3 regions of the Streptosporangium amethystogenes subsp. fukuiense genome follow, and region 1 is predicted to be linked to each of the others. Evidence: predicted binding sites of a transcription regulator. Region 1 holds the regulator's gene; each other region holds the start of a gene.
What was found. The regulator LexA, encoded in region 1, represses DNA repair genes until DNA is damaged. The targets are predictions, from matches to a motif close to TCGAACANNTGTTCGA.
Positions count from the first base shown of each region.

Region 2: the regulator LexA is predicted to act here: its motif matches at 4,046-4,061, upstream of ACFQVD_RS17285 (SAV_6107 family HEPN domain-containing protein).
Region 3: the regulator LexA is predicted to act here: its motif matches at 5,429-5,444, upstream of ruvC (crossover junction endodeoxyribonuclease RuvC).

Region 1 covers NZ_JBHTEE010000001.1:9,953,226-9,960,656, reverse strand. Annotated here, with positions in the region: gene ACFQVD_RS44220 (vitamin B12-dependent ribonucleotide reductase) at 1-230, opposite strand, end outside; gene nrdR (transcriptional regulator NrdR) at 313-774, opposite strand; gene ACFQVD_RS44210 (LysM peptidoglycan-binding domain-containing protein) at 1,185-1,451, opposite strand; gene lexA (transcriptional repressor LexA) at 2,107-2,817, shown strand; gene leuS (leucine--tRNA ligase) at 3,005-5,476, opposite strand; gene ACFQVD_RS44195 (hypothetical protein) at 6,032-7,431, shown strand, end outside.
Region 2 covers NZ_JBHTEE010000001.1:4,098,150-4,105,580, reverse strand. Annotated here, with positions in the region: gene ACFQVD_RS17310 (polyprenyl synthetase family protein) at 1-582, opposite strand, end outside; gene metF (methylenetetrahydrofolate reductase [NAD(P)H]) at 984-1,916, shown strand; gene ACFQVD_RS17300 (GNAT family N-acetyltransferase) at 1,941-2,489, opposite strand; gene ACFQVD_RS17295 (YbaK/EbsC family protein) at 2,541-3,017, opposite strand; gene ACFQVD_RS17290 (L,D-transpeptidase family protein) at 3,137-3,940, shown strand; gene ACFQVD_RS17285 (SAV_6107 family HEPN domain-containing protein) at 4,310-4,756, shown strand; gene ACFQVD_RS17280 (PP2C family protein-serine/threonine phosphatase) at 4,863-5,996, opposite strand; gene bldD (transcriptional regulator BldD) at 6,219-6,713, opposite strand; gene ACFQVD_RS17270 (arginine deiminase) at 7,316-7,431, opposite strand, start outside.
Region 3 covers NZ_JBHTEE010000001.1:3,375,241-3,382,671, forward strand. Annotated here, with positions in the region: gene secF (protein translocase subunit SecF) at 1-631, opposite strand, end outside; gene secD (protein translocase subunit SecD) at 631-2,391, opposite strand; gene yajC (preprotein translocase subunit YajC) at 2,471-2,806, opposite strand; gene ruvB (Holliday junction branch migration DNA helicase RuvB) at 3,060-4,118, opposite strand; gene ruvA (Holliday junction branch migration protein RuvA) at 4,192-4,812, opposite strand; gene ruvC (crossover junction endodeoxyribonuclease RuvC) at 4,809-5,396, opposite strand; gene ACFQVD_RS14770 (YebC/PmpR family DNA-binding transcriptional regulator) at 5,557-6,309, opposite strand; gene pdxT (pyridoxal 5'-phosphate synthase glutaminase subunit PdxT) at 6,313-6,903, opposite strand; gene pdxS (pyridoxal 5'-phosphate synthase lyase subunit PdxS) at 7,074-7,431, opposite strand, start outside.

The DNA.
Region 1 (7,431 bases):
TTGGTGGTCACGATGTTGGCGGCGTTGACCGACCACGACTCGGGGAACTCGACGCCACGCTGCTCGAAGTTGACCGAGCCGTCGCGCCAGTTGGTCATGACGACGTCGCGGCGCTCCCAGGACAGCTCGTCATAGGGGTGCACGCCTGGGGTGGTGAAGATGCGCTTCATCCTCAGGCCCTTGCGCGGCCGCTTGCTCCCACGTGCCACCGCGCCGGCGGTCTCCGTCATGACTTCCCCCTCCTGGGGCTCCGCGAGCCCTCATATCGGACCACACCAACACGCCGCTCACCCCCGGCGCCCGGGGTCTTTCTCAGTCTTGCTCGCTGGAGCGCCCCGCCCGGAGCTGCTCGATCTCCGCCTCGAAGTCGGCCAGGGTCTCGAATCCCCGGTAGACGGAGGCGAACCGCAGGTACGCCACCTCGTCCAGTTCGCGAAGTGGCCCCAGGATCGCCAGCCCGACCTCGTGGGCCGCGATCTCGGCGCATCCGGTGGCCCGGATGCTCTCCTCGACCCGCTGGCCCAACTGCGCCAGGGAGTCCTCTCCGACGGGGCGCCCCTGGCAGGCCCGCCGGACCCCGGCGATCACCTTGTCCCTGAAGAACGGCTCCGTCACGCCACTGCGCTTGCTCACCATGAGCAGGACCGTCTCCTGCGTGGTGAACCTGCGCCCGCACTCCGGACATGTGCGCCTGCGGCGGATGGCGCCGCCGTCCTCGGTCGCCCTGCTGTCGATGACTCGCGTGTCCGGATGACGACAGAACGGACAGTGCACGCGCGTCGCCTCCTTGAGCTGCGAGAGTGGCTCACCCACCTCACCTGCCCCATGGCGCGCATGACGAGACGCTCGCGCACGCCCCTCGAATAGTCGAGAGGCGGTAATGGAAACACAATCTGTGGTGAAGTGTTGCGGTGCAGCCACTAGATGTTGTGGTCTAACGGTAGAAGTGCGCGACCATGAACGCAAGTTGAAAGGCCCTCGCCACACGAAGTCGCTGATCAGCCGTCACGTCTCGGCGTGTCGCCCCTCGGGCGACGCCCTCCCGCCTCACGCGCCCCTTCCCTCACACGCGCCCCAGACGATATGTCAGGCAGGACCCCTGTCGAACCCTCCCGTACGGCTCGCCCACGCCTTCCCCGAACCCGGCCGGCCAATCCCACGCGCCCCACGGAGCACGCCCCTTCTCAGCGGATGAGGCCCTCGGGGAGGTAGAGCCGGGTTCCGGGCCGGACCTCGGAGCCGGCCAGCCCGTTGAGGTCCATGATGCGGCGGACCGTCCGACCGGCGTCGCCCTCCGGCGCCAGTGCGTCCGCGATCTCCCACAGCGTGTCGCCCGCGTGCACCGTGATCCGGGACAGGCCCTCATGACCTGTCCGCTCGCCCGCCAGGGCCGTGTCGATGCGCCCGCCGAGCCAGAGCGCCCCCAGGGTGAACAGCACGAGCACCGTCACCGCCACGATCCTCCCACGCCGGGTGAGCCGGAGCGGCCGCCCGGCGGTCCGGGGCCGGGCGGCACCCGGGCGGCGGACGCCCGCACGAACCGCTCCCGCCCCAGGCGCCCGCCCCTGCGCCCCCCGGCCAAGCCCCTGACGGGGTCCCTGCCGAGGCCCCTGCCCTCGCCTCCGCCTCACTTCACGCCCGAGTCCCGACGTCGGCTCGCACCCGGCCTCCGGCTCCCGCGGCCGCCCGGCCGCCCGCTCGCGTCCGGGCCGCCCCGGCCCCCTTCCGCCTTCCGGGCTCCGCCCCGCCCCGGCCCCCCTGCCGGATTCCGGCGCGGGAGCGGGCTCCGATCTCGGTGGCGGCACGAGGCGAAGCAGCGGTGCCCCCGGCGATCGCCGCGCGGTCCGGGATCTCGGCACGGTCATGGATCGTGGTGTCGTCGCGGTCGGTTTCACGGTGGCCCCCATCCCCTCGACCTGGCCGAACACATGTCGAAGAAAGATCGGCGAATCGAACACGATGTCGATCGAACTCCCGTACGATGTTGTACACCACGGCGTCGCCGATATCGAGGACATTCGAACAATTGTTTGAATATGATCTTCGGCCGTTGTATGGTCGCTGTGTGCGACACATCAGATACAGACCGGGAGGCGAGGAGTTCGTATGAGCCAGCACAACGAGAACGGTTCGGCCGCCAGCGACCTGGCGGTGCGAAGGCGTGACTCCCTTGGCCTCACCCCCAGGCAGCGGAAGATCCTTGAGGTGATCCGCGACTCCGTGCAGCAGCGCGGTTATCCGCCGTCCATGCGGGAGATCGGTGAGGCGGTGCAGCTCACCAGCACCTCCAGCGTGTCGCACCAGTTGACGGCTTTGCAGCGCAAGGGCTACCTGCGGCGTGACCCGCACCGCCCCCGTGCTCTGGAGGTGCGCCTGCCCGGGGAGCCCGTGCTGTGGGTGGATCCCGACTCCGGCGAGGACGAGACCCCGGTCAGCCGCCCGACCGCCGCCTACGTGCCACTTGTCGGCCGGATCGCCGCCGGTGGTCCGATCCTCGCCGAGGAGAGCATCGAGGACGTCTTCGCCCTGCCCAAGCAGCTCGTCGGCGAGGGCACGCTCTTCCTCCTCCAGGTGACCGGAGACTCGATGATCGAGGCCGCCATCGCCAACGGCGACTGGGTGGTCGTACGCCAGCAGCCGGTGGCCGACAACGGTGACGTGGTCGCGGCGATGATCGACGGCGAGGCCACGGTCAAGACCTTCAAGCGCAGGGACGGCCACGTCTGGCTGGTCCCGCACAACCCCAACTACGACCCGATCCCGGGTGACGAGGCCACCGTGCTCGGCAAGGTCGTGGCGGTCCTCCGCAAGCTCTGAGGCACGCGCCCAAGAACGCACGACACGCCGGGCGACCGGCACCCCGACGTCGGGGTGCCGGTCGCCCGGCGTTTTCTCAGGTGACGGCACGACGAACAGACGACACCGCCCAGGCCGGATGAGCCGACCCCCGGTTCGCCCATGAACGACTCGGGGCGCCCGCCGGACGGGCGCCCCGCTCGAACGTCTACGGGACGATGTTGACCAGCTTGGGCGCGCGCACGATGACCTTACGCGGCGTGCCGCCGGGCAGGAACGCCTGGACCTTCTCCGACGCCAGCGCCAGTGCCTCCAGGTCCGCCTCGGAGATCTCCGGGGAGACCTCCAACCGGTCGCGCACCTTGCCCGCGACCTGGACGACGCAGGTGACGGAGTCCTGGACCAGCAGCGCCGGGTCCGCCGCCGGCCAGCCCGCGTGTGCGACCGAGCCGCTGTGTCCCAGCCGCTCCCAGCCCTCCTCGGCCGCGTACGGCGCGACCAGGGAGAGCATGACCGCCAGCGTCTCCGCGGCCTCCCTGACCGCAGGGTCGGCGGCGCCGGGCCCGGAGTCGATGGCCTTGCGGGTCGCGCTCGTCAGCTCCATCATCCGGGCCACCGCGACGTTGAAGCGGTGCGATTCGACCAGCCTGGTGACCTCGTCGACCGTGCGGTGCACGACCTTACGCAGGTTCAGGTCGCCACCTGCGAAGTCGACGCCGGGAGCGGAGGCCGCCCCCGCCTCGACCATCACGCGGAACGCCCGGGCCAGGAACTTCTGGGACGCGGCCGGCGAGACGTCGGCCCAGTCGATGTCGTCCTCGGGCGGGCCGGCGAAGACGACGGTCAGCCTGACCGCGTCGACACCGTAGGCGTCGATCTGCTCACCCAGGTCGACGCCGTTGCCCAGCGACTTGGACATCGCCTTGCCCTGGTTGATGACCTGCCCCTGGTTCAGCAGGCGGGTGAAAGGCTCGACGAAGTCGACCATGCCCATGTCGTGCAGGACCTTCGTGAAGAACCTGGCGTACAGCAGGTGCAGCACGGCATGCTCGACGCCGCCGATGTACTGGTCGATCGGGCCCCACCTGCGGACGCGCTCGACGTCGAACGGGCCGTCCTCGTAGGAGGGGTCGACGTAGCGCAGGAAGTACCACGAGGAGTCGACGAAGGTGTCCATCGTGTCGGTGTCGCGCCTGGCCGGGCCGCCGCACTTGGGACAGGAGACGTTGACCCACTCCTCGGCCGAGGCCAGCGGGGAGACGCCCTTGGGCGCCAGGGCCTCGCCGCGCATGTCGGGCAGGGTGACGGGCAACTGGTCGTCGGGGACGGGGACCTCGCCGCAGTCGGCGCAGTGGATGATCGGGATCGGGCAGCCCCAGAAGCGCTGGCGGGACAGCAGCCAGTCGCGCAGCCGGAAGTTCACCGTGAAGTGGCCGGTGCCCCGCTCGCTCAGCACCTCGATGATCTTCCTGATCGCGTCGGCCTTGGTCAGGCCGTCCAGCGGGCCGGAGTTGACCATCGCACCGTCCCCGGCGGTGGCGATGCCGGTCTCACCGGGGTCGGCCAGACCGGTGTGCACGACGACCCGTACCGGCAGGTCGAAGGCACGGGCGAAGTCCAGGTCGCGCTGGTCGTGCGCGGGCACGGCCATGATCGCGCCATGACCGTAGTCGGACAGCACGTAGTCGGCCGCCCAGACCGGCATGCGCTCCCCGTTGACCGGGTTGATCGCGTACCGGCCCAGGAAGACGCCGGTCTTCTCCTTCTCGGTGGACAACCGGTCGATGTCGGACAGCTTGGACACCTCAACCCGGTACGCTTCGAACGCCTCGCGCCGGTCGTCGGTGACGATCTCCTCGGCCAGCGGCGCGTCCGGGGCGACCACGAAGAAGGTGGCGCCGTACAGGGTGTCGGGACGGGTGGTGTAGACGGTGACCGGCTCGTCACGGCCCTCGATCACGAAGTTGACGTCGGCGCCCTCGGATCGGCCGATCCAGTTGCGCTGCATGGTCAGCACGCGCTCGGACCAGCCGCCCTCCAGCAGGGCCATGTCGTCCAGCAGCCGGTCGGCGTAATCAGTGATCTTGAAATACCACTGGGTCAGCTCACGGCGGACGACCTCGGCGCCGCAGCGTTCGCACCTGCCGTCCTTGACCTGTTCGTTGGCCAGCACGGTCTGGTCGTTCGGGCACCAGTTGACCAGGCCGCCCTTGCGGTAGGCCAGATCACGCTCGAAGAAGCGGTTGAACAGCCACTGGGTCCATTTGTAGTACGAGGTGTCGCTGGTGTGCAGGCGGCGGGACCAGTCGAAGGAGATCGCGTAGCGCCGATAGGAGTTGGCCTGGGTCTCGATGTTGGCGTAGGTCCACTCCGCCGGGTGCGCGTTGTGCTTGATCGCGGCGTTCTCGGCGGGCAGGCCGAAGGAGTCCCAGCCGACGGGGTGCAGCACGTTGTAGCCGCGCTGGACCCAGTAGCGGGAGATGACGTCGCCCAGGGCGAACACCTCGGCGTGCCCCATGTGCAGGTCGCCCGAGGGGTAGGAGAACATGTCGAGCATGTAGCGCCGCTCACGCGGGTCGGCGGGGTCGTCGGAGGCCCGGAAGGGGTCCAGTTCCTCCCACCTGCGCTGCCACTTGACCTGCAGGGCCTGCGGGTCATAGTGCTGCTCGTCGCTCTGCATGTCGGCTCGCTCGCTCACGTCGATTTTCCCTCGGGTATGTCTGCGTGGATGGTCTGACCCGCCTGGCCCAATGCAAAAACCCCCCGCTCACGCGGAGGGCGGCCGCATCGGCAGGGCGCTCAGGGACGGGGAGGCCGATGCGGCCCGATAAGCAGGGTCGCGGCACGCATAGAGCAAGACTATCGCAGCCCGCAAGGCGTATTCGTGGCCTGGGGAAACAGACCCGATCGCGGCAAACAGGAGACAGCCGTCCGAGCAGGTCGGCAGAATGAGGATTTCCGCACTCGCCGGAGCGAACGAGACCCGATGGCTATGCACCTGTTGTGACCTCGTACGTCCTTCGCGTTTACTCTTTTCACCGTGGCACATTCAGTAGAGCCGGGGCGGGGCCCGGATCCGTTGGAGGTCGGCCTGCCCATGCAGGACCCGCCGACCGACCCAACCGGACTCCAGTTCAGAGGGGCGTTCTCCAGTTTCCCTGCGAGCCCCCCCGTCTCACGTGAGATCATGCCCAATACGCCTAATTCGGGCACCCACGCGGGAGGTAAGGAAAGCATGGCCTCGGAGCAGTCCAGCCAGTCCCACCTGCCTCCGGCATGGCCGGAGGCTGCCGAACCGTCACCCTCGTGGACGAACGACCCTCTCGGCACCGGCCCCCGGCTCCCCCGCCCGCAGGAGGAGCCACAGAGCGGCAACGGCTCCTGGCAGACCTCGCCCGGCGGGGGGCAGCGCGTCTCCGATCCACAGGCCGGTTCGCCCGGCCAGACCTCCCCCGGCGGGGGCTGGTCTCAGGCCTCCGATCCGCAGAACAACGGCTGGGCGCAGGCGTCGGCCCCCCAGAACGACGGTTGGGCACAGGCATTGGCTCCGCAGAACGACGGTTGGGCACAGGCCTCCGACCCGCAGAACAACGGCTGGGCACAGGCCACGAGCCCCCAGAACGACAGCTGGGCACAGGCCTCCGACCCGCAGAACAACGGCTGGGCACAGGCGTCGGCCCCCCAGAACGACGGCTGGGCACAGACCTCCCCCGGCGATGGCTGGGCACAGGCCACGAGCCCCCAGAACGACAGCTGGGCACAGGCTTTCAGCCCGCGGAACGACAACTGGGCACAGGCCTCCGGCCCGCAGGGCGGCGCCGACGGCCAGAATCCGTCCTCCCCCGGCAACGGGTGGCCGCAGCCCACCCCGTCACAGGGGGACGGCTGGTCACAGACGTCCGGCCCGCAGGGCGGCGCCGACGGCCAGAATCCGTCCTCCCCCGGCAACGGGTGGCCGCAATCCGGCCCCGTTCCCCAGTCGGACCCGCTGGGCCAGGCCTCCCCGGGCGGCAACGGCTGGGCACAGGCCACCGCACCCTCGCACGACGGCTGGGCGCAGGCATCCAACCCGCAGAACGACGGCCGGACGCACCCGTCAGGCCCGCAGGGGGACGCTCGCGGGCAGCAGGCTCCCGGTGGGGGTGAGGCGTGGCAGGGCGCACTCCCGCGCGACGCCTCCGGCCGCCCTCCGGCTCGGCCGGTGGAGAACAGCGTGTGGCCGCCCACTCCGCCGGCGGAGAACACCGGCTGGCCGCCCACCCCTCCGGCGTCCGGCGCCACCTGGCCGCCCGCTCCCCCCACCGGAAACCAGGGTTTCGCCGAGGCACAGACGTCGACGTTCCCCTCCTCCTGGTCAGGCTCTCCCGCGGACAGCCCCGCCGCCCATTTCGGCGACGCCTCAGCGGGCGCCGTTCCCGGCGCCTCCCCTGACGGGGGCGGTGGAAACGGCGCCGGAAACGCGCGGCGCAGCTACGGCGTGCCGGACAACCCCGCCATGTGGGCCATGGCCGCGGCGAACGCGGCGGCGGCCTCCCAGGCTCCCTCGCAGGGAACTCCCGTTCACCCCGGAGCCGGTGGCCCCCAACCGCCACAGCCCCAACCGGGACAGCCCGCGCATCCGGGGCAGCCCGGCCA
Region 2 (7,431 bases), 5.9 Mb from region 1:
GGCGACTCGCAGCGCGCTGTCGAAGGTGCCCTCGCCGTGCGCCTGCTCCAGCAGGTCGAGATACTGGCCGCACATCAACTCGGTGCGCATGTCGTCGTGCACCTTCTGCGCCGCCGCCAGCGAGGCGGCCGGCAGGCCGCTGTTGCGCCACATCTCACCGGACCAGATGAGCATCAGGTTGCCCAGCAGAATGGCCGCACCCTCGCCGAACTGCTCGGCGGAGCCGTGCCAGCCCGCCTTTCTGTGCAGTTCCTCGAACCTGCGGTGCGCCGAGGGCATGCCCCGGCGCAGGTCGCTGGCGTCCATCACGTCATCGTGCACCAGGGCGCTCGCCTGGAGCAGCTCAAGGGAGGCGGCCGCGGCGAAGAGCGCGGGGTCGTCGCCCCCGCCCGCACCGTGCCAGCCCCAGTAGCAGAAGGCGGGGCGCAGCCGCTTGCCGCCCGAGAGGAAGTCCTCGGCCGCGGAGACAAGAGGGGCCAGCTCTGGAGCGCTGACCTGCGGACGCTGTTGTTCGACGAACCGCCGGAGAGCATGGTCGACCTCGGACCGGATCATGTCCAGCGCGGTTGCAGAAGTGATCATCGAATACCTCCGGTATGGAAACCCTGGGCTTCAGCTCTGGGGAGGAAACGCGGTACGGTGCCGCACGCCCTGGCACCGTGTCCGGCGGTGATGACCCCCCGACCACCGTACGCATGGCCGGCACGAGCCTGCCCGCCGGGGCGGTGGAGAGGCGGAACGGTTGTGGGGCCGGTGCGAGACACGACACCTCCGGGTTTCGCGCGACTGGTCATGAGGCAGGAAACCCAATCTATGAAAGTTGGGATCCTCCGGCTTCGGCGCCGGGACGAGGTCAAGTAATGAGATTAACGGTCTAAGGGGATATTTCGATCTAGAAGAACGGTTGTTCCGCGTGAAGGTCACTCCGTGGGCGGCCGCGATCTGATCGGGCATCCGAGCGGCCGGGTCGGTATCCTTGCCCCATGGCTCTGGGTCGCCCGTCCGTTCTTCCAGATCGTGTCGCCACCGTCCGCGAACTCCTCGCCGCCGGTGCCCACTCGTTCTCCTTCGAGTTCTCCCCCCCGAAGACCGATGAGGGAGCGCGCCAGCTCTGGCGTGCCGTCCGCGAGCTGGAGGCGCTACAACCCACCTTCGTCTCCGTCACCTACGGTGCCGGAGGCAGCACCCGCGACCGCACCGTCGACATCGTCGAGCGGATCGCCCATGAGACCACGCTGACCCCGGTCGCCCACTTCACGGCCGTCAACCACTCCATCCGCGAGCTGCGCCACCTGGTCGGCCGGTTCGCCGGGGCGGGCGTTCGCAACATCCTCGCCGTGCGGGGCGACCCGCCGGGCGACGTGACGGGCGAGTGGGTGCGCCACCCCGAGGGCGTCCTGTACGCCGAGGAACTGGTCAGGCTCATCCGCCAGTCCGGCGACTTCTGCGTGGGCGTGGCCGCCTTCCCCTACAAGCACCCCAGGTCGCGCTCGATCGAGTCCGACACCGAGTACTTCGTACGCAAGTGCCGGGCGGGCGCCGACTACGCGATCACCCAGATGTTCTTCCGCGCGGACGACTACCTGCGGCTCCGTGACCGGGTGGCGGCCAGCGGCTGTGACACACCGATCATCCCGGGCATCATGCCCGTCACGCAGATGAGCACCATCGCCAGGTCGGAGCAGCTCTCCGGCGCGCCGTTCCCGCCCGAGGTGGCCGAGAGGTTCGCGGCCGTCGCCGACGACCCGGCCGCCGTGCGCAGCCTGGGCATCGAGCTCGCCGCCGAGCTCTGCCAGACCCTGCTCGACGAGGGCGCGCCCGGCATCCACTTCATCACCTTCAACCGCTCCAGCGCGACCCGCGAGGTCTTCCAGGCGCTTGACCACACGCCGAAGGCCCCTTCGCTGGGGGGCTGAGCGGGAAGTCTCCCGCTGGGCGGCTCAGCCGTCCAGCGGAAGGACCGCCCCGAGGATCGCGTAGCGCTCGTGCCCGCCGGGGAAGACGAACTGTGTGAGCAGGTCCGCGAAGCCGAGGCTCCGGTAGAGGTGCCGGGCCGCGGTGGGCCGGTCACGGGTGGACAGCACGGCGGTGCGCTCCAGGCGGCCCGCGCATATTCCCATGATCATTGACCGTCCGATGCCCTTGCCCTGGTAGTCGGGGCGGACGTGGATCTCGGCGAGCTCCAGTGCGTCGCCCAGCCAGCCGCGGGCGCTGCCCTCGCCGTGCTTCTCGGCGAGGGCCCGCCGGACCACGTCGTGCCACCACTGGCCGGAGACTCCGTGGAAACCGTAGGCGATGCCTATCGGGGTGCCGTCGGAGAGCTCGGCGAACAGGCAGGTGAAGGCGGGGTTGGTGGCGTGGCTCCCCATGATCGCCTTGCGACCGGCGATCTGGTCGGCGGGCGGGTTCATCGCCTCGGTGTAGACGTCAAGGACCGCGTCCAACCGGAGCGTGAACTCGTCGGGGCCGATCCGTCGCAGTCCGATCACGCGTCGCACCCTAGCAGGGAGGACATGACGCGGGTCATCGCCGGATCGCGGTCACTCGACCTCGACGGGGACTCCGCCGGTGATGCGGACGAGCTCGTCGAAGGAGGTCGGGAAGACGGTGTGCGGGTGGCCGGCGGCGGCCCAGACGACGTCGTACTTGCCCAGCCAGGTGTCGACCAGCGTCCTGACCGGGGCGGGGTGGCCGACCGGGGCGACGCCGCCGATGACCTGGCCGGTGGCCGCCCGCACGAAGGCGGGGTCGGCGCGCTTCACCTTCGCCACACCGGCCGTCCCGGCGATCAGGTCGGTGTCGACCCGGTGGGCTCCGCTGGTCAGTACCAGGAGCGGCTCGCCGTCGGCGTCGAATATCAGGCTGTTGGCGATGGCGCCGACCTCGCAGCCGAGCTGCGCGGCGGCGCTGGCGGCGGTCGGGGTGGCCTCGGCGAAGGTGACGATCTCGCCGGGGACGGCGTGCTCACGGAGCACGGCGGCGACTTTCTCAACGTTCGGATGCAACTTTTCTGGCACCTGGCCACTCTAAACGGGTTGACCGTTGATTTCCGCTTCATAACCGGTCGCTTGCACGGGGAACCCGTGCGCTATGGTCCCTTGACCTGATCCATAGTGATATGAGGAGTTGATGGAAAGTGGGGGTTGGACAGCGGCTGGGAGCGGCCGCGCTGATGACGGCGGGGGCCGTGCTCCTCTCTTCCGTGGGCGTCACCCTTTCCGCGGGCGTCGCCGAGGCCCAGGCCGCGGTCTCGGCCGCGCCGGCCGTCGCGACGAGGACCGAGGCGTCCCGGTTCGTCGCACCGGGCAAGACGCTCAGGCTCGGCGCGAAGGGCGCCCCGGTGAAGGCGCTCCAGGAGAGGCTGGCCGAGCTCGGCTACGCCCCGGGCAGGATCGACGGCCGCTACGGCGGTGCGACCCTGACCGCGATCTGGGCCTTCCAGAAGGTCAACGGCATCTCGCCGACCAGCACGGTGGCGCGCAGGACCTGGCAGGCCCTGGAGAGTCCGCTGGCGCCGAAGGTGCTCGTCCCCGGGGGTAAGCCGACCCGGGTGGAGGTGAACCTCGCCACCCAGGTGATGGTCCTCTACGTCGACGGCGCGGTGCGGCTGATCAGCCACACCTCCTCGGGCAGTGGGATCGCCTACTGCGAGACGGCCACCTGGGAGGGAAAGACCCAGCGGTTCTGCGGCGACGCCCGCACGCCGACGGGCGACTACAAGACCACCTGGCGCAGGGACGGCTGGCACAAGTCCTACCTGGGCCAGCTCTACAACCCGATCTTCTTCAACGGCGGCATCGCCTTCCACGGCGCGCTGTCGGTGCCGCTGGCACCCGCCTCCCACGGCTGTGTCCGGTTGCCGATGCACGTGGCGGAGGTCCTTCCCGGTCTGCTCGGCACCGGGGTGCCGGTGCACGTCCGGGGCAGGTTCGCCCGGTAGCGCGGCGGATCGGGCGAACCGGCGGGCGGATCGGCGCTCGGCGAGCGGAGGCCCCGGGAGACGGAGATCTCCCGGGGCCTCCGTCATGTCTGTCATATCGGAAGATCGAACTTTTGTTCGCTGTTTTACTTGACAGTATTAGTGGTCGAATTTATGTTCGATGTAATGACGCGGGTCTGGTAACCCGTGTCCAGGGTGGTCGGCCGGATCCACGTCGTCGGAGGAGACGATCGGGCCCAGGTCGGGGCGGACGGGGAGAGGGGAAGCTCCTCGTCCGGCCACCCGGTGGATTTGTCGGTGGGGTCTGCGAATGTTGACACCGCCGGTGAAAACGCCGGGAGCCGCTTGCGACCAAGGAGGCTGACGCACATGACCCCTCGGCTCGGCGATTCCGGTGGGCCCCGACTCTCCCCCACGGTGCGAGCGCACCTCACAGACGCGCGTGACTGCCTCGAAGAGGCCGCCGCCGCCCGGACCTCCGCCGCTCGTTATGTCGCGGCCCACCTCGCGGCGCTCAGGGCGGCCGCCGCCGTCCTGGCCGCGCGACCCCGTCCCATGCAGGGCCGCAGGCGCAGGCTGCGCAGCGCCTGGGAGTTGCTCCCCGAGGCCGAGCCCCGGCTGGCCGAGTGGGCGCCCTACTTCGAGACGAGCGCGGCCAAGCGGGCCGCCGCCGAGGCGGGGCTGACCCGCACGGTGTCGTCGCGAGACGCCGAGGAGCTCATCTCCGAGGCGGAGCGCTTCGTCGTCGAGGTCGAGAACCTGCTCGGGGTGCCGGCGCAACCCGTGCTCCCCGGCCACGTCCCCCTGGCGGGCTAGGGTTCCTCTCCGTCCTGGCGAGGGTCGGCCGGACGGTGTCGCGGTGACCGTCGACGACGCGGGGGGCGCCGTCCGGCCGGCCTCGGCGGGCAGGACCCGCGGCGGTCTACGCCGCCGAGGAGTTCTCCTGGACGGCGCGGTGGCGCAGCAGGAGCATGGCGGCGTCGTCGCCCAGCGGTCTGCCCACGTGCTGGAGCAGGTCCGCGCGGAGCGCGTCCAGCGACCCCTGAGGGTCGTCCTCACCGTCCAGCAGGTGCGCCCGCTCCGGCAGCGGGTAGAACTCGCCGAACCCGTTGCGCGCCTCGATGACCCCGTCGGTGTAGAAGAGGACCTGGTCTCCCGGCTCGAAAGGGATGTGGTGCGGCTGCGGCTTGCTGGCCTGTAGTGCGCTCATGCCCAGCGGCAGGGCCTCATCCGGCGGGTCGGCGAACCAGATCGTGCCCTCGGCGTCCAGCACCATGGGCGGGGGGTGGCCGCAGTTGATGACGGCGATGGTGGAACCGCCACGGATCTCGGCCAGCACGGCGGTCACGAACTGCTCGCCGGACAACTCGCGGGTCAGTGCCTTCTCCAGCCGTGCCACGACGCCCTGGAGCTTCTTCTCGTCGTGGGCCGCCTCCCGGAAGGCGCCGAGCACCACGGCCGCGGTCTCCACCGCTTCCAGGCCCTTGCCCTGCACGTCTCCCACGATGATCCGGACCCCGTGCGGGGTGGTGACGACCTCGTACAGGTCACCGCCGATCCTGGCCTCGGCCGTGGCGGAGGTGTACGAGACGGCCACGCCTATGCCGGGACCGGCGCGGCGGGGCACAGGGCGCAGCAGCACCCGCTGGGCGGCCTCGGCCACCGAGCGCACGTCGGCGAGCTGGCGTTCGTGGCGCAGCCGCCCGGCGCTGGCCAGCACGCTGGCCACGGTGACGCCGAGGATGGCGAACATGGTGATGTTGGTACGCGGTGTCCAGAGGATGTCGTTGTAGAGGCCGAGCGCGACGCACAGCACCAGGGCGACGACGCCGATCACGGTGGTGCGGGCCAGGCCGCAGGCCACACTGGCGAAGGCCGGGCCGAGGGCGAGCAGCGGGAGAAGGCCGGACGTGGGGCCCGAGCCGAAGTCGATCACGGCCACCACGGCCATGACGACGAACGGCAGCAGCTTCAGGGTGTCCTGAGTCCCGGTGGTGCCGATCGACGCCAGCAACCGCAGGAAGGTGCGCGTCTTGGTCGATCCCAGCGACACCATGACCGAGTGGAGGCGGCTTTTTGGGCGCGGCCGAGAGTGATCGAGCCGATCATCTCCCGAAGTCATGTCCACCGTATCTCGCCAATCGAATGTTTGCCTTTTCCTACCACAGTGGCCGTGGGCCGGGGCGGAATGCAGCCAACGTTCTGCTGAGAGCAAGATTTTTCGGGGCGGGGCGGGGTGGGCACGCCGGTTCCGGCGCACCCACGACCGGTCAGACGGTCAGAAGGACTCGACGGCGCGGCGCGCCTCGGGGTCCAGGACTCCCCAGCCGATGAGCTCCTCGGTGAGCTCGCTGGGGGACTTGTCATAGATCACGGCAAGGGAGCGGAGGTCCTCCTGGCGGATGGACAGCACTTTGCCGTTGTAGTCGCCGCGCTGGCTCTGGATGGTGGCCGCGTAGCGGGCAAGCGCACCGGCCTTCTCCTTGGGGAGCTGGGCAAGGCGCTCAAGATCGATCACAAGTTTCGGTGTCGGGCCCAGCGGGCTGGGGGCAGCCCCTCCGGGCAGCAACTCCGAGACCGGCACCCCGTAGAAATCGGCCAGCTCGGCAAGCTTCTGCACGGTGACGGCACGGTCGCCACGCTCGTAGGAGCCCACGACGACCGCCTTCCAGCGCCCGCGGGACTTCTCTTCGACTCCATGCAGGGACAGGCCCTGCTGGGTGCGAATGGCGCGGAGTCGTGCACCCAGCGACTTGGCGTACTCAGACGGCATGGTGTGGCCCCCCGGCTCTGTATGTACTGCTCTCAACTTGATTGTGCTACCTCGCAACTTATGCCCCGGTCACCGGGTTGGCGCCCGGGGAGGCGTCTTCGATGACCGGTGCGTCAGGGTTCACCCGATAACGCCACGAGGTGTGGTTACGGACAGTGACGGTAAAGCTGTGGGCGCCTAAGGTCAAGCTGATTGGAAAAAAGATGTCGAATCCGGTCCGATGTGGTCCGCCTCAAACGCGGTAGTTGTCCTACCGTGCATCGCGAAACCTCTAGTTTTTACGGGATTTTCGCTGGATTCTGGCTTCTTCCGGAGGATTCGGGCAACATCATCTTCGGGTGCGGCGACAAGAGTATGATCTTCGACGACGCGGCCGGGAGGAATACCCGGTGCGACGATCCCGTCCATCCGGACGGTGCGGATCGGCGGTGTGCCCGCATGCCGGTCGAGGCTCGCCGGTGCCGTCTCCGCGGCGGCCCGCCGGCGGCCGCCTGCCTCGCCCGACGCCCCGATCGGGACGCGGGCGGCGGAGGCGGGCGAGCCGGGCTCCTCACCTCGGCGGTGCCTTTCGTGGCGGCGATCCGCCCGGCCGCCGGGAGGGCTCAGACGCCGTCGCGTTCCAGCGGGCAGCTCATGCAGCGCGGGCCGCCCCGGCCCCTGCCGAGCTCGCTGCCCCGGATCGTGATGACCTCTATCCCGTTGCGGCGCAGGTGGTTGT
Region 3 (7,431 bases), 6.6 Mb from region 1:
TGTCGAAGACGACCACGGCGTCGTACAGCGAGTACCCGAGGATGGTCAGGAAGCCCAGCAGGGTCGCCGGGGTGACCTCGAAGCCGGACCAGGCGTAGACACCGGCGGTGATCACCAGGTCGTGCAGCAGCGCCACGACGGCCGACAGCGCCATCTTCCACTCGAAGGCCATCGTCAGGTACAGGATGATCGCCAGCATGAAGACGATCAGTCCGATGACGGCCTTGTTGGCCACCTGGCCGCCCCACGAGGCACCGATCACCTGCAGGTTGACCTCGTTCTGCGGCAGCTTGAACTCGCTCGCCACCGCCTTCTGGACCGCGGTGACCTGCTCTGCCGGGAGGCTCTCCGTGGTGACCCGCCAGCCGTTCTGGGTCGTCTGCGCGATGACCTGGTGCACACCGGCATCGGTGAACGTGCCGCGCACCTGCTCGATGTTGACGGACGCCGGGGCCTTGAAGGAGAAGACGGACCCGCCCTTGAACTCCACGCCCAGGTTGAGGCCGTTGAAGACCAGACCGGCGATGGAGATCACCAGCAGGATTACAGAGAGGCTGTACCAAAGCTTCCTGCGGCCGACGAAGTCGACGTTGACCTCGCCCCGGTACAGCCGGCGCGCGATGCCGGACATCAGGCCTCCTGCGGAGCGGACTTGGGAGCGGTGACGGTCTCGCTCATGCGCTCGGCGTCGAGACCGGAGAGCTTGTGCCCCTTGGCGAAGAACTTCAGCCTCGCCAGCATCGCGACGAACGGCTTGGTGAACATGAACACCACCGCGATGTCGATGAGCGTGGTCAGGCCCATCGCGAAGGCGAACCCGGCCACACCGCCGACCGCCAGGAAGTAGAGCACCACGGCGGCGATGAACATGACGGCGTCCGCGATGAGGATCGTCCGCCGGGCCCGGACCCAGGCGACCTCGATCGCCGTGCGCAGCGAACGGCGGCCTTCCTTCATCTCGTCACGGATACGTTCGAAGTAGACGATGAACGAGTCGGCGGTGATACCGATCGAGACGATCAGACCGATGATGTGCGGCAGCGAGAGGCGGAAGCCGGCGAACGCGCCGAGCAGCACCACCGACTGGTAGGTAACGATCGTCGCCACCAGGAGGCTCAGCACCGAGACGACGCCCAGGCCCCGGTAGTAGAGCATCGAGTAGATCACGACCAGCAGCAGGCCGATCGCGCCAGCGATGAGGCCGCCGCGCAGTTGGTCGGCGCCCAGGGTGGAGGAGACCTCGTCGATGGAGCTCTTCTCGAACTTCAGCGGAAGTGCGCCGTACTTGAGCTGGTTGGCCAGCTCGTCGGCGCTCACCTGGGTGAAGTTGCCGGAGATCTGCGCACGGCCGCCGGTGATCGGCTCCTGGATGACGGGCGCGGAGATGACCATGCCGTCGAGGACCATGGCGATCTGGTTGCGGGGGGCCTGCGAGTTGAAGGCGGTGGTGGTGACCTTCGACCACTGGTCGGGGCCCTGGCCCTTGAAGGAGAGCTGGACGAGCCACTCGCCGGTGGTCTGGTCGACGCCCGAGGACGCGCTGTCGATCGAGGTGCCGGTCACGGCCGCCTTGTCGAGGATGAACTTGGTGCTGCCGTCGGTGCTGCAGCCCACGTACTGCTTGTCCGGCGCGTCCTGAGCCCCTCGGTTCGTCTGCTTGGCGCAGTCGAGCGTCTGGAACTCCTTGAGGGCCGCCGGGTCGATCCCGGTGGGGTCGACGCCCGCCATGGGATCGTCGGCCGCCGTCGGCGGGGCTGTCGGCGGGGCCGTCGGCGCGGCGCTGCCGTTACCCGGCTTGGAAGACTGGTCGCCGGGTTGAGCAGGCTCCGTAGAGGACTCGGAGCCGGCTCCCGGGCTTGGCTTGAGCAGCCCCGACGACAGGGCGCGCCCGGCGGGCGAGGTGTTCGTGTCGGGGGCGGCCGTCGCGGACGGCTTCGGCGCCGCGGAGTCGGTGGGCCTGGGCGCCCTGGTCCCCTTGCCCCCGGAGGTGGTGGGCGAGGGAGACGGCGTCGGCGCCTGGGTAGCCAGCTCTCCGGGGGGCGGAGGCGATCCGGCCCCGATCGCCAGCACCTGGCGGAACCGCAGTTCCGCAGTGGTGCCGACCAGCTTGACGACTTCCTCCTGGCCAACTCCGGGGACGGAGATGACGATGTTGTCACCGGACTTGGCGACCTCGGCGTCGGAGATGCCGCTGCCGTTCACCCGCTCGCGGATGATGTTCACCGCCAGGTCGAGACTCTCCTGGGAGGGAGCGCTTCCGTTCGGGGTGATGGGCTGCAGCGTCACTGTCGTGCCGCCGGCGAGGTCGAGGCCATATTCCGGGGTGTACGCCTTGTTGAGGAGCATCACCCCTCCCATGGCGAGAATGATCGCCAGAAGCAGCAGGAGCATGCGCCCCGGTTTGCTCTGGCCGCTGGTCGGTCGGGCCACTGGTCGACTTTCGGTTATAGGGGATTGGTGGTGAACCTACTCACAGTTTCTTGCTCGCCGAGTCGCGCTCTTCGCTCTGCTGCTCGGCGGTCTCCGCGACGTCGTGGTCGGCGGGCTTGACATCCTCCTCCACATCGTCGACGGGAACCAGGACGCGGCCGATCGCCGCCTTCACCCAGCGGGTCTCCACGCCGGGGGCGATCTCCAGGATCACGTCGTCGGCGTCGATGGCCACCACGGTCCCGAAAAGACCCGTCGTGGTCATGACACCGGTGCCCGGCGCGAGGCTGTTCTGCATCTTGACCTGCTCCTGCTGCCGCTTACGCTGCGGCCGGATCAGCAGGAAGTAGAAAACCACGACCATGAGAGCGATCATGATCAGACTTGAATAGCTGCCGCCCACAGGGCCGCTCCTTCTCTTGAGAATGACCGGCGTGAAACCGGACGTCATATACGACCATGCCGCTCAGCACGTCAGCCTACACAGCCAGCCAAGGCTCGGAGTTTAGGCGAGTTGTTAGAAGCACGGCAACGAAGTCACGATTCGGCACGCAGGGAAGTTCCCATTTCGATACAGTTGTCATCTATCTGTGATCAACCTTGTACGTCTCCCCTACCGATGCACAACGCTAGATTTGCTCGGCATCATCCCCAAGATCGATGAGAAGCGAGGCACCGAAGGCGTCCGGCGGGGGCACCAGCCCCAGATGGGTCCAGGCCGCGGCGGTCGCGACCCGGCCACGGGGGGTGCGGGCCAGCAGGCCCTGCCGCACCAGGAACGGCTCGGCGACCACCTCGACCGTCTCCGGCTCCTCCCCCACCGCGACCGCCAGCGTCGACAGCCCCACCGGGCCACCGCCGAACTTGCGCAGCAGCGCTCCGAGCACCGCCCGGTCGAGCCTGTCGAGCCCCTCGGCGTCGACCTCGTAGAGGTTGAGCGCGGCGGAGGCGACGTCCCTGGTGATGACGCCTTCCGCGCGCACCTCGGCGAAGTCGCGGACCCTGCGCAGCAGGCGGTTGGCGATACGGGGCGTACCCCGCGAGCGGCCGGCGATCTCGGTGGCGGCGTCGTCCGGCAGCGTCACGCCCAGCAGGCGCGAGGAGCGGTGCAGCACCTCCTCCAGTTCGGCGACCCCGTAGAAGTCCATGTGCGCGACGAAGCCGAAGCGGTCACGCAGCGGCGCGGGAAGCATGCCGGCCCTGGTGGTGGCCCCGACCAGGGTGAACGGGGCGATCTCCAGCGGGATCGCGGTCGCCCCCGGCCCCTTGCCCACCACGATGTCGACGCGGAAGTCCTCCATCGCCAGATAGAGCATCTCCTCGGCGGGCCTGGCCATGCGGTGGATCTCGTCGATGAACAGGACCTCGCCCTCCGAGAGGGTCGACAGGATCGCCGCGAGGTCACCGGCCCGCTCGAGCGCGGGCCCCGAGGTGATCCGGAGCGGCACGGAGAGCTCGGTCGCAATGATCATGGAGAGGGTCGTCTTGCCCAGCCCGGGACCGCCGCTCATCAGCACGTGGTCCGGCGGCCGGTTGCGCCGCAGCGCGCTCTGCAGCACCAGGGACAACTGCTCGCGCACCCGTGCCTGGCCGATGAACTCATCGAGCCGCTTGGGCCGCAGCGCCGCCTCGATGTTCCTCTCGTCGCCCTCGGCGTCCGGCGACACCAGATCCCGTTCGAAACTCACGCCGTCCCACCTCCGCTCACCGTACGGCGGAGGCGCCCACGCTCCGGCCGCCGCGCCTTCGCCGTCGAGCCTCTCATCGCGTGCTCAGCGCGCTGAGTGCCGCCTTGAGCAGCGCCGCCACCTGCGGGGTGCGGCCCTCGGCCAGTTCGGCCTCGGCCCGGGGCTCGACGGCGGCGACCGCCTCGTCCGCGTCCCGTACCGAGTAACCCAGGCCGACCAGGCCGGAGTGGACCTGATTGCGCCAGACGGGCGCGGCGGCGCGGCCGTTGAGCGCGGCGTTGACCGCCTCCTCGGGCGTGCCGAGCTTGCCCTTGAGATCGACGATGATCCGCTGGGCGCCTTTCGGGCCCACCCCGGGGACCCTGGTCAGCGCCTTGACGTCGGCGGTGGCCACGGCCACCCTGAGCGCGTTGGGGGTGTGCACGGCCAGCATCGCCAGGGCGACCTTGGGGCCGACCCCGTTGGCCGTCTGCAGCATCTCGAAGATCCCGCGCTCGTCGTCGGTGGCGAAGCCGAACAGCGTCAGCGACTCCTCGCGGACCACCAGCGAGGTGGCCAGCCGGGCCTCCTCGCCTGTTCTGAGCGTCGCCAGCGTGCCCGGCGTGCAGTGCACGAGCACTCCCACCCCGCCCACCTCGACGACCGCCCCGTCGGGGGCGATCACGGTCACCTGTCCTCGCACCGAGGCGATCACTTCGTGGTTCCTCTCGGGTATCCGGCCCTGCCCCGGCCGCGGAAGTAGGCCGCGGCGGTCGTGCCGGGGCCGCTCGCGGCCTTCGCCGCGGCCTCGGCCAGCCTGCTCTGGGCTCCGCCCCGCCACACGTGGCAGATCGCGAGGGCGAGCGCGTCGGCGGCGTCGGCGGGCTTGGGCATGGCGTCCAGCCGCAGCAGCCGGGTCACCATCGTGCCGACCTGCTGCTTGTCGGCCGTGCCGCTGCCGGTGATCGCCGCCTTGACCTCGGACGGCGTGTGCAGGGCGACCGGCAGCCCCCTGCGGGAGGCGCACAGGATCGCCACGGCGGAGGCCTGCGCGGTGCCCATCACCGTCCTGAGGTTGTGCTGGGCGAAGACCCGTTCCACGGCCACCGCGTCGGGTTCGAGCTCGTCGAGCCACTGCTCTATGCCGGCCTCGATCGCCACCAGCCGGGCGCCGATCTCGTCGTCGGCGGGGGTTCGGACCACCCCGACCTTGACCAGGCTCAGCGGCGCGCCCGGTCTCCCCTCGACGGCGCCGAGCCCGCATCGGGTAAGCCCGGGATCGACCCCCATGACCCGCAGTTCGGGCAATCGCACCGGCACGCCTCCGCTCACCGAACACCTGTTCGGTGCCAGACTCTACCGCCTGGGAGCACGTCGCGCACGGCCCTCGCGGGGCCCGCGGGAAGTGTCAGCGGCGGTCACCGCCCGGAGTTCCGCGACGGGAACGCCGAGCGCGAGATCACGCGTCGAGCTTCTCCATGACCTCGTCGGAGACGTCGAAGTTGGCCCAGACGTTCTGCACGTCGTCACTGTCCTCAAGGGCGTCGATCAGCCTGAAGACCTTGCGGGCGCCGTCCTCGTCGAGCGGGACGTTCATCGTCGGCATGAAGCCGGACTCGGCCGAGTCGTAGTCGATCCCGGCCTCCTGCAGGGCCTTGCGGACCGGCACGAGGTCGGTGGCCTCGGAGACGACCTCGAACTGGTCCCCCAGGTCGTTGACCTCCTCGGCGCCCGCGTCGAGGACCGCGGTCAGCACGTCGTCCTCACCCAGCTCGCCCTTGGGGACGAGCACGACGCCCTTGCGGTTGAACATGTAGGACACCGAACCCGGGTCGGCCAGCGAACCGCCGTTGCGGGTCAGCGCGACACGGACCTCGGAGGCCGCCCGGTTGCGGTTGTCGGTGAGGCACTCGATCAGCACCGCGACGCCGCCGGGGGCGTAGCCCTCGTACATGATGGTCTGCCAGTCGGCGCCGCCGGCCTCCAGGCCGCCACCGCGCTTGCGGGCGCGCTCGATGTTGTCGATCGGAACCGAGCTCTTGCGCGCCTTGGTGATGGCGTCGTACAGCGTCGGGTTGCCGTCCGGATCGGGGCCGCCCGTCCGTGCCGCGACCTCGATGTTCTTGATGAGCTTGGCGAACAGCTTGCCGCGCTTGGAGTCAAGCGCCGCCTTCTTGTGCTTCGTCGTCGCCCATTTGGAGTGGCCGGACATCCCCTAGAGCTCCCTCACCATCTCAGCGAAATATGAATGCACACCAACATCCCCGGTAATCTCCGGGTGGAAGGATGTGGCGAGCAGCGGTCCTTGACGGACCGCGACGATCCTATCTCCAGGTTCGGCCAACGCCAGCACTTCGACCCCCGAACCCACGGATTCCACCCAGGGGGCGCGAATGAAGACCGCCCGCATGGCACCGCGGCCGGCGAAGTCGATGTCGGCCTCGAAGGAGTCGACCTGGCGGCCGAAGGCGTTGCGCCGGACGACCATGTCGATGCCGCCGATCGTCTGCTGGCCCTCGATGCCGCCCTCGATCCGGTCCGCCAGCATGATCATGCCGGCGCAGGAGCCATAGGCGGGCATACCCGCCTTGATCCGCATCCGGAGCGGTTCGAGCAGTTCAAAGGTCTCGGCGAGCTTCCACATCGTGGTGGACTCGCCGCCCGGGATGACGAGGCCGTCGACCGCCTCCAGCTCGTGGGGGCGCCGTACCGCGACCGCTCTGGCGCCCACGGCCTCCAGCGCGCGCACGTGCTCACGCACGTCGCCTTGGAGCGCGAACACGCCGATCGTGGGGACGATGGTCACCAATGGTCCTTCCCCTGGAAATGAAACAGCCTTTTTAGGGTATGGCCACCTCCCAGATCACCCCAAACTGGTTCATAGCCAGCCTTGGGCCTTCCTGGCCGGCCCTTCTACCGCCAGAGAGGCGGCCTCCGTCGAGGAGGCCGCCTCTCCGCCGGTTTCCCTGGGTTCCGCTACCAGCCGCGCTCGGCCAGCCGGTGCGGGGCCGGGATGTCGTCGACGTTGATGCCGACCATGGCCTCGCCCAGACCACGGGAGACCTTCGCGATGACGTCGGGGTCGTCGTGGAAGGTGGTGGCCTTGACGATCGCGGCGGCGCGCTCGGCGGGGTTGCCGGACTTGAAGATGCCCGAGCCGACGAACACGCCCTCGGCGCCGAGCTGCATCATCATCGCGGCGTCGGCCGGGGTGGCGATGCCACCGGCGGTGAACAGCACGACCGGCAGCTTGCCGGTCTTGGCGACCTCGGCCACCAACTCGTACGGCGCCTGGAGCTCCTTGGCCGCGACATAGAGCTCGTCGGCGGGCAAC